DNA from 3 places in the Mesorhizobium sp. M1423 genome. Region 1 is predicted to be linked to each of the others. Evidence: predicted binding sites of a transcription regulator. Region 1 holds the regulator's gene; each other region holds the start of a gene.

Region 1 (3,263 bases):
CAGCAGCAGCGGCTTTGTATTGCCCGCACCGTGGCGGTGAAGCCGGAAGTCATTCTGCTCGATGAGCCGGCTTCGGCACTCGACCCGCTGTCGACCGCCAAGATCGAGGAACTGATCGACGAATTGCAAGCCGACTACACGATCGTCATCGTCACCCACAACATGCAGCAGGCGGCGCGCGTATCGCGCCAGACCGCCTTCATGTATCTGGGTGAACTGGTAGAGTTCGACCGGACCGAGAAGATCTTCACGTCGCCCCGCGAGAAGCGCACGCAGGATTACATCACCGGCCGCTTCGGCTGAGCCGTTCCGATCACGCATATGAGGACAGGACCATGGGCGAACACACAGTCGCTTCTTTCGACGAGGATCTCGAGCAGATCAGCAAGCTGATCCGCGACATGGCCGACCTCGCCGGTTCGATGGTCGGCGGGGCGACCAAGGCCCTGTTGAATTCCGACAACGTGCTGGCGCAACGCGTCGTCTCCGACGACGCCATCATGGATGCGCGTCAACGCGAACTGGACGACCGCGCCATTACCCTGATCGCCAAGCGCCAGCCGATGGCCCACGATCTGCGCCATGTCGTCGGGGCGATCCGCATGGCCGGCGACCTCGAACGCATCGGCGACCTTGCCAAGAATATCGCCAAGCGTGTGAGCGCGGTCGGCCTCAGCGTCACGCCGCGCGACCTATCGCATTCCATCGATGCGATGGCGCAGCTGGTGCTCATCCAGGTGCAGGGCGTCATCGAGGAGTATGCTGCAGGCGATGCAGCCGCGTTGGCCAAGCTGCGCGCCGCCGACGAGCGTATCGACGTCAAATACACGTCGGTGTTCCGCGAGCTGTTGACCTACATGATGGAAGACCCGCGCAACATCACCGCTTGCACGCATCTGCTGTTCTGCGCCAAGAATCTGGAGCGGATCGGCGACCATGTCACCAACATCGCCGAAAATGCGTATTATGTGCTGACCGGCGAGCAATTGCCGGTCAATCGTCCGAAGCAAGACGAAACGACAATGTCCGCACCGGCGACATGATGGGGGTGCCCAGCCGATGATCGCACCACGCATAATGGTGGTGGAGGACGAGGAGCCGTTGGGTGTGCTGCTCCGCTACAATCTCGAATCCGAAGGCTACCAGGTCGAGGTGGTGACACGCGGCGACGAAGCCGAGATCCGTTTGCAGGAGAATGTGCCCGATCTTCTGGTGCTCGACTGGATGATACCAGCGGTTTCCGGCATCGAGCTCTGCCGCCGGTTGCGGGTGCGCCCCGAAACCGAACGGCTGCCGATCATCATGCTGACCGCGCGCGGCGAGGAGAGCGACCGGGTACGCGGTCTTTCGACCGGCGCCGACGACTATCTGGTCAAACCGTTTTCGACACCGGAATTCATGGCCAGGGTCAAGGCGCTGCTGCGCCGCGCCAAGCCGGAAGTGCTGTCCAGCGTGCTGAAGGTCGGCGACATCGTGCTCGATCGCGAATCGCACAGGGTGTATCGCAAGAAGACCGAGATCCGGCTCGGGCCGACCGAATTCCGGTTGCTCGAATTCATGATGCGGCATCCGGGCCGCGTCTTCTCGCGCAGCCAGTTACTCGATAATGTCTGGGGCGAGACGATCTATATCGACGAACGCACCGTCGACGTGCATGTCGGGCGGCTGCGCAAAGCCGTCAACAACGGCCGCATGCCTGATGTCATCCGCACCATCCGCGGTGCCGGCTACGCGATCAGGGAAGATTGACCCGCCCAGTCAGGCTACGTTCTTTCTGACGCCGGGCCTCATTTGCGCGCCCGGCGCGAAAATCTGCTGGTCGACGAAGCTTAACGCCCGCATTGCACAGCCTTCGCGGATCAGCGGCAATTCGTTCGGCTCGGTATCGAAGGAGATCGAGCCCGAATGCTGGCCGCCGGCGGTCTGGGCGATGGCCTTGCGCAAGGCCGGCTCGATCAGATCGAAGGCGGCGGCACTGGCGCCGACCATCGCAACCGGTGCCGGATCGATCAGCGCGAACAGCGAGCCGAGACCGAAACCCAGCGCTTCGCCGGCCTTGCGGTAGGCTTCGCGTTCCGGCCCGTCCTTCTCGCGCGCCCGAACCGCCAGCGCGCGCATGTCGGCGTCGCTGACGTCGGCGACCGGTTGGCTGTCTTCGCTCATCTGCGTGGCGTTGCGCCAGATGGCGTAATTGCCGGCATAGGCCTCGATGCAGCCGCGCCGCCCGCAACGGCAGAGTGCGCCGCCCGGACGATGGATCATGTGGCCAAACTCGCCGCCCGAGGAGTGTGTGCCGGTGAACAGCTCGCCCTTGAGCACCAGCCCCATGCCGATTCCGTGCGAAAGCAGGATGGCGATGAAGTCGTCGCGATAGCGATCCGGATCGCGCCAGCGCAAAGCCACCGCCATCATATTGCAGTCGTTCTCCACCGTGGCCGGGATGCCGAATTCATCTTCCAGCATGTCGGCAAAGTCGATGTCCGTCTGCGGCGTGATCGGCGACCACAGCATGGCGCGTGCAGGGGAGTCGGTAATTCCCTGAATCGCCAAGGCGATGCGGGCGACGCGGCGGACGTCAAGGTCTGGATCCTCCAGCCGGCGCCGGACGATGGCCATGCATTCGCGGATCAGTTCGTCGCGCGGCATGGTCAGCGTGTCCAGCCGGCGCTGTTCCTCGGCGACCACCTGCCCCGCATAGTCGATGATGGCGGCCGACAGGAAATTCAGCGACAACACCACGGTCAGCACCGCCGCCGCTTCCGGATTGAGGGCAAGGCCGACCTGCGGACGACCGCGTTTCAACGAAACGGGTTCGCTTGCCTTGCTCTCGGCGAGGATGCCTTCCCGTATCAGGTCGGAGGAGATCGCCGATATGGTCGAATGGCTGAGGCCGGTGGTTGCGGCGATCTCCGTACGCGATGGCTGGCCGGCCCGGCGCACGGCCGAGATCACCATCGCCCGGTTGCGCCGGCGCAAATCGTCATGGCGGATTCCGACCGACATCGTTTTGCTTTCCTCCCGGTTTGCCGCGGCCGCTCATGAACCGGAAGCCGTCGGTAATGCCGACAAATAGTGTCAGATGAGGCAAATAGTGTCAGATGCAGGTGGCGCTGTCATCGTTTATTCCGAAGCTCGAAAAAACTCGCAGCAACATCAAAATCCATCAGAATCGATGTTGACAGCAGCGGGAGATCGGGCCAGTATTTTTTCGAGGCTCGAAAAAATTAGCGCCTCTAAGCTGGCCTTTGGGGCCAATTGGTCAC
Region 2 (3,263 bases), on a different contig from region 1:
CTAGGCGCCGGCGAGAGCCTTTTTGCCGGCATCGACATGCCCAAGCTCGGCTACCGCTGCAGCGAGCAGGTCGCGACGCCGAAGGCCACGCATGTCATCATCGAGCGCGATTAGGAAGTAGCGTGGGCGTTTTTGTCTGCGCTATTGGCGAACCCTTTGGTGCAGCCCCTTTCTCCCCGTCACTATACGGGGAGAAATGCCCGGCAGGGCAATGAGGGGCGGCGCAAGCGATCAAAGATTACGCTGCCGGACAATACCACCGAGGGCAATATGACGTCAGAATAAGTTTAGTCCACGAAGTGATTTGAGCGGGTTCAATTGTCGAGGTTGGCGCCGCCCCCTCATCCGCCTGCCAGCACCTTCTCCCCGTATAGTGACGGGGAGAAGGAGGCCCAGCCTCAATACTTCTCCGGCACGTACAGTTCGCGCGGCAGCACCTGGCGCTCGTATTCGGGATTGAAGACGCGCTCGGGCAGTGTGATCTCCTCGTGCGGCACCTCCTCATAGGGCATTTGCTTGAGGAGATGGTCGATGCAATTCAGCCGCGCCCGCTTCTTGTCGTTGCCCTCGACGATGAACCAGGGAGCTTCCGGGATGTTGGTGCGGGCAAAGGTTTCTTCCTTGGCCTTTGTGTACTGTTCCCAGCGCACGCGCGACTGGAGGTCCATCGGCGACAGTTTCCATTGCTTCATCGGGTCATGGATGCGCATCAAAAAGCGCATCTGCTGCTCCTCATCGGTGATCGAAAACCAGTATTTGACAAGCGTAATGCCTGAGCGGACGAGCATGCGTTCGAAATCCGGCACGTCGCGAAAGAACTCCTCGACCTGATCCGGCTGGGCAAAGCCCATCACCCGCTCGACGCCGGAGCGGTTGTACCAGGAGCGGTCGAACAGCACGATCTCACCGCCGGCCGGCAGATGCGGAACGTAGCGCTGGAAATACCATTGCGACTTCTCGCGCTCGGTCGGCGCCGGTAGTGCTACGACGCGGCAGATGCGCGGATTGAGCCGCTGGGTGATGCGCTTTATGACGCCACCCTTGCCCGCCGAGTCGCGGCCCTCGAATACCACGACGAGCTTCTTCTTGTGATAGGCGACCCAGGACTGCAGCTTGATCAATTCGGATTGCAGCGTGATCAGATCGCGAAAATATTGCAGGCGGTCGATCGATGGCGGATGCGCATTCTTATAGATCTTGGCGATCTCCATCGACAGCGCCGGCTCAGAGATTTCCAGCTCATAATCTTCGTCGAGCGTGTCGGCGAGTTCCGCTTCCAGCCAGTCCCTGGCCGGGGAATTCTGTTTTATCTCGGTCATTTGCGCTGCTCCGCTTACAGGCCGTGTCGGCCGCTGTCAGGCGCTCTGCCGCCCGGCCCGGCGGCCGGAAATCGAAGCGCTGAACCGATGTTAGTATAGGCCGGCAATGACGGTTTTATTGCAGCCGCTGTTGCGCTGGCTGCGCGTCCAATCCGTAAGATGTGATCGATGTTGCCCTGCAACACGGGCGACAAGCGGAACGAATTATCCTACAAATGCCCGGTTCATTCAGGGCTGTCGTTTGAAACGCCCTTTCCCGATAAAATCATGAGGATACGACATGGAATACCGCACTCTCGGCCGTTCCGGGCTGAAGGTTTCGACGCTGACCATGGGCACCATGACGTTCGGCGGCGGCGGCGCGTTTTCGGCGGTCGGCAAGACCGACCTCGACGAGGCGCGCCGGATGATCGACCTTTGCATCGATGCGGGCATCAACGTCATCGACACCGCCAACGTTTATTCGAACGGGGTGTCGGAGGAGATCATCGGCGAGGCGCTCTGCGGCAAGCGCAAGGGCGACGTGTTGATCGCCTCCAAGGCGCGCATGCGGATCGGCAAAGGCCCCAATGATGAAGGCCTGTCGCGCTATCATCTGATCCGCGAATGCGAGAGGAGCCTGAAGCGCCTCAGGACCGATGTCATCGACATCTATTTCCTGCACGAGTGGGATGGCCTGACACCGCTCGAGGAAACCATCGCCGCGCTCGACACGCTGGTCGCGCAGGGCAAGGTCCGCTATGTCGGCTGTTCCAATTATTCCGGCTGGCAGGTGATGAAGGGGCTCGGTATCAGTGACCGTCATCACCAGCCGCGCTTCGTCACCCAGCAGATCCACTACACGCTGGAAGCCCGCGAGGCCGAGTATGAATTGTTGCCGATCTCGGTCGACCAAGGGCTCGGCGTGCTGGTCTGGAGCCCGCTCGCCGGCGGATTGCTGTCCGGCAAATACCACCGTGACCAGCCGACCGCCCGCCAGCTCAGTGGCTGGTCGGAACCGCCGATCCGCGACGAGGACCGGCTGTGGCGGATCGTCGACGTGCTGATCGATATCGGCAACAACCACGGCGTGTCGGCGGCGCAGGTGGCGCTTGCCTGGCTGCTTGGCCGGCCCGCCGTCAGTTCGCTGGTGATCGGCGGACGAACCGAAGCGCATTTCAAGGACAATATCGCTGCTGCAAGCCTGGTGCTCGGCGATGAGGAGCGCACACGCCTCGACGTGGTCAGCAGGCCGCCCGTGCTCTATCCCTACTGGCACCAGCAATTCACGGCAAAGGACCGGTTCGGGCCCGCCGATCTCGTCCTCGACCGGGACGGCGCCTGAAAAAACGCCCTGAAGCGGGGCTCCCCGGACTGCGACGAGATATGGAGCCGATCGTGCCTTGCGGTGTTGTGTTTGTGGCCCAATGCTCCTAGGCAAAGGCCAAGCACAATGAAAGGAAACGATATGGCACGAGCACCGAACTACGGTCAGGAACGCAAGGAACGCGACCGGCAGAAGGCTGCCAAGAAGGCGGAAAAGCAGGCTGCCAAGGTCGCGGCCAAGGAGCGCTCGAAGCCCGAGGGCGAAAGCGAGTCCCAAACCAACACCGAAACGGCCGAGTGATGATATCAGGCCTGTCAGGCGGCCCGGGTCTCGATCAAGTCCCCGCTATGCCTCAGGCCGGCGCCTTGTCGCTGACGAAGACGTTCACTTCGCGGGCGGCGGCAATGAAGGCCCGTCTTGCGTTCATGGCCGGCTTGTCGCCGGCCAGCGCATCATGACAGGCTTGCAGCGCTTCGCGGTGCTTGGGGCTGCGCTTGCCGGGCCAATTGTTGAGGAGGTAGTCGGAAGCCTCGCGGGCCGTACGCAAGAGCTGATTGCTTCCCGCCGCGCCCTTGACGGTCACGGGTGTGTCAAATCGGTTGTTTTCCATCGCCGCTCTTACGCCATCGGCATTTGCG
Region 3 (3,263 bases), 280 kb from region 1:
TGCCTTCGGGATTGCCGACCTCCGCCCTCACCGTCACCAGCCGGCTGGTCGGGTCGATCTTCGGATCGATACCGCGGATGCTACCGGCGAACGGCATGTCGCCGCCGCCGACGCCCAGCCGCACCGTCTGTCCGATCTTCAGCTGCGGAAGCTGCTGCTCCGGCACGGTGAAATCGACACGCATCGTATCCAAGTCCTGCAAGGTCACCACAGCGGTGCCGGGTGTGAGATACTGGCCAAGGTCGATTTTCGGAATACCGACGGTACCCTTGAAGGGGGCCGTCAACTGCTTTTGGTCGAGCACCGCTTGCAGCTTGTTTACCTGCGCGGCGGACACCGATGCCGCTGCCTGCGCGGTGTCGAGCGTAGCGTCGGTGCCGACCCCGCGCTTCTGCAGCTCAAGAGCGCGCATCAGTGTCGTCTGGTCGGATGTGGCTTGCGCCCTTGACGCCACGAGATCGGCTCGCTCGACTTCATCGTCGAGCTGCAGCAGGACGGCGTTGGCGGCGACCTTCTGATTGGCATGAAACAGGATGTCCTTGACGATGCCGGCGGTTTCGACCGTCAGGTCGACGCCGCGTACGGCACTGACAGTGCCGATAGCTTCGATGCCTGGTGTCCAGGACATCGGTTTGACGATGACCGTCGACACGGTCGCGGCAGGCGGCTTCATGGTGGCGAAGAACTGTTTGGTCGCCATGTCGTGAAACAGGTTGAAACCGACGATGCCGCCGCACACCAGCACGAGCAGAATGAAGGCGATGATGAAGCGCTTGATCACGAACAGTCCCCTCGGCCATGGCCCAGCATAACGGTCGGACGACCGGAACACATACCTGTGACTGGTCCCAATTTCAAATGACGGCAATCTTACTGTACCGTCTGGACGGTCTTGTCAATTCCGCTTAAGCTAATGAATGGGGAACGATTGATGAAGGCCCGCAGAACAAATTCGCGCGAGAAGATCCTCGCCGCCGCCGCCGACGTGGCGCGCGAGACGGGTCCCGGCAGCCTGTCGCTGGATGCGGTCGCCAGCCGTGCCGGCGTGTCGAAGGGTGGTCTTCTCTACAATTTCCCGACCAAGGCGAAATTGATGCAGGCGCTGGTGGAGGATTACCTCAGCGCGTTCCAACAGGCGCTTGAGGCCGCCCGCACCAACGGCGTCAGCGGTGAGAGCCCGCTTGCGGCCTATATCAGGCTTTCGGCCGAGCATGCCGAGGAGTCGAAACCGTCGGCGACCTGGATATTTTCGGCGATTGCCGAGGATCCCGATTTCCTGACGCCGATAAAATCGTTCAGGCGGCAAGTGTTCGAGCGGCTGAAGGAGGAGACGCCGAATCTCAAGGCGCTGCTGGTCTGCTATCTCGCTATCGAAGGGCTTCGCAGCATGAACCTGTTCGGTTCGGACATTCTCTCCGCCGACGAGCGCCGGTTGCTGATATCGACCCTGCTGGAGATCGCGGAATAGATCAGGAACCACCGTCCAGCACTATCTGCTCCAATCTCAAAGTGCTCTGCCGTCACACAGGCTTCATTGTGCCGACATAGCGTCCTCCCATTCTTTGCTGCAACGCAAGAGGAGTGGGGTATGGTCGATATTGTTTCCAGCGAAGCAGGAATTCCAAGGCCGGAGCATCCGCTCGACCGGCCAAACAGCACCGGCAAATGGTTTCTGCCGGCCTTTGCCGTCATCATCCTGGGCGGCCTTGCCTATGTCGGCTACGCGCTCAGCCAGGACCTGACCAGCACCGTCGCGGTGCCGTGGATTCTGCTTGGCCTGGCGCTGCTGATCGCGCTCGGCTTCGAATTCGTCAACGGTTTTCACGACACCGCCAATGCGGTGGCAACGGTGATCTACACCCATTCCATGCCGGCCGAGCTTGCAGTGATGTGGTCCGGCTTTTTCAACTTCCTCGGCGTGCTCACCGCCAGCGGGGCGGTCGCCTTCGGCATCATTTCGCTGCTGCCGGTCGAACTGATCCTTCAGGTCGGATCAAGCTCCGGGCTGGCCATAGTCTTCGCGCTGCTGGTCGCAGCGATCATGTGGAACCTCGGAACCTGGTATCTCGGCCTGCCTGCCTCGAGCTCGCACACGCTGATCGGTTCGATCATCGGCGTCGGCCTCGCCAACCAGTTCACGGCGCCGGCCGGTTCCATCACCAGCGGCATCGACTGGTCGCAGGCAAGCAATGTCGGCCTGTCGCTTCTGATCTCGCCGCTGGTCGGGTTTTGCCTGGCTGGGCTGCTGCTTCTGGTGATGAAGCTGCTGGTCAGGAACCGCGAGCTTTACGAGGCGCCGAAGTCGAGCGCTCCGCCGCCGCTGTGGATCCGGGCGCTGCTCATCTTCACCTGCACGGGCGTCAGCTTTGCCCACGGCTCCAATGACGGGCAAAAGGGCATGGGCCTCATCATGCTCATCCTGATCGGCGTGGTGCCGACCGCCTTCGCGCTCAACCGCACACCGGACGTGAACTATCTCGAAGCTTACAAGTCCGCAGCGACGCAGGTCGAAACGGTACTCGGCAAATACGTCAAGCCCGGCGTCGCCGTGACCGACGCGGCAACCGTGGTCGGTGACGCCGTTCGCACCAAGACCTGGAAGGACGAGACCACGCCTGCCCTGCAGAGCTTCATCCACGACACTAGCGCAATGTTGTCGCCCTATCCGTCCGTGGAAAAGCTGCCGACAACGCTGGTCAGCAACGCCCGCAACAACATCTATCTTATCGGTGAAGCGCTGAAACTGATCGACAAGAAGAAGCTGCTGCCGATGGAGGTCGACGACCTGAAGGCGGTGACGACCTATCACAAGGCGGTCGACAACGCGACGAAGTTCATCCCGCTCTGGGTCAAGGTCGCCATCGCGCTGGCGCTCGGCCTCGGCACCATGGTCGGCTGGAAGCGCATCGTCGTCACCGTCGGCGAGAAGATCGGCAAAAGCCATCTGACCTACGGCCAGGGTGCGTCCGCAGAGCTTGTTGCAATGGCGACCATCGCATCGGCCGACTATCTCGGCCTGCCGGTCTCGACCACCCATGTGCTGTCGTCGGGCGTTGCCGGCACCATGGCGGCGAACGGCTCGGGCCTGCAATGGTCGACAGTGCGCAACATGCTGATGGCCTGGATACTGACCCTTCCGGTCTCCATCTGTCTTGCCTTCGTGCTGTTCGTCATCTTCCGCCAGATATTCTGAGCGGGGATAGGACTTGGCCAGAATGTCGCGGCGCCGGCTCCGGCGCCGCCCGGATCCTGAACGTGCATTG

The links. The regulator PhoB, encoded in region 1, activates phosphate uptake and scavenging genes when phosphate is short. The targets are predictions, from matches to a motif close to TGTCATNNANCTGTCAT.
Region 2: a site for PhoB is predicted at 1,426-1,442, ahead of ppk2 (polyphosphate kinase 2). Genes of this name have one in related genera too.
Region 3: a site for PhoB is predicted at 1,519-1,535, ahead of NKG95_RS00945 (inorganic phosphate transporter). Genes of this name have one in related genera too.

What each region holds. Positions count from the first base shown of each region.
Region 1 covers NZ_JAMYKU010000001.1:458,072-461,334, forward strand. Annotated here, with positions in the region: gene pstB (phosphate ABC transporter ATP-binding protein PstB) at 1-303, shown strand, start outside; gene phoU (phosphate signaling complex protein PhoU) at 336-1,043, shown strand; gene phoB (phosphate regulon transcriptional regulator PhoB) at 1,060-1,749, shown strand; gene NKG95_RS02400 (ROK family protein) at 1,759-3,003, opposite strand.
Region 2 covers NZ_JAMYKU010000010.1:31,043-34,305, reverse strand. Annotated here, with positions in the region: gene NKG95_RS14635 (dihydrofolate reductase family protein) at 1-114, shown strand, start outside; gene ppk2 (polyphosphate kinase 2) at 399-1,319, opposite strand; gene NKG95_RS14625 (aldo/keto reductase) at 1,600-2,643, shown strand; gene NKG95_RS14620 (hypothetical protein) at 2,767-2,925, shown strand; gene NKG95_RS14615 (DUF982 domain-containing protein) at 2,978-3,235, opposite strand.
Region 3 covers NZ_JAMYKU010000001.1:175,301-178,563, reverse strand. Annotated here, with positions in the region: gene NKG95_RS00955 (efflux RND transporter periplasmic adaptor subunit) at 1-781, opposite strand, end outside; gene NKG95_RS00950 (TetR/AcrR family transcriptional regulator) at 932-1,468, shown strand; gene NKG95_RS00945 (inorganic phosphate transporter) at 1,589-3,193, shown strand.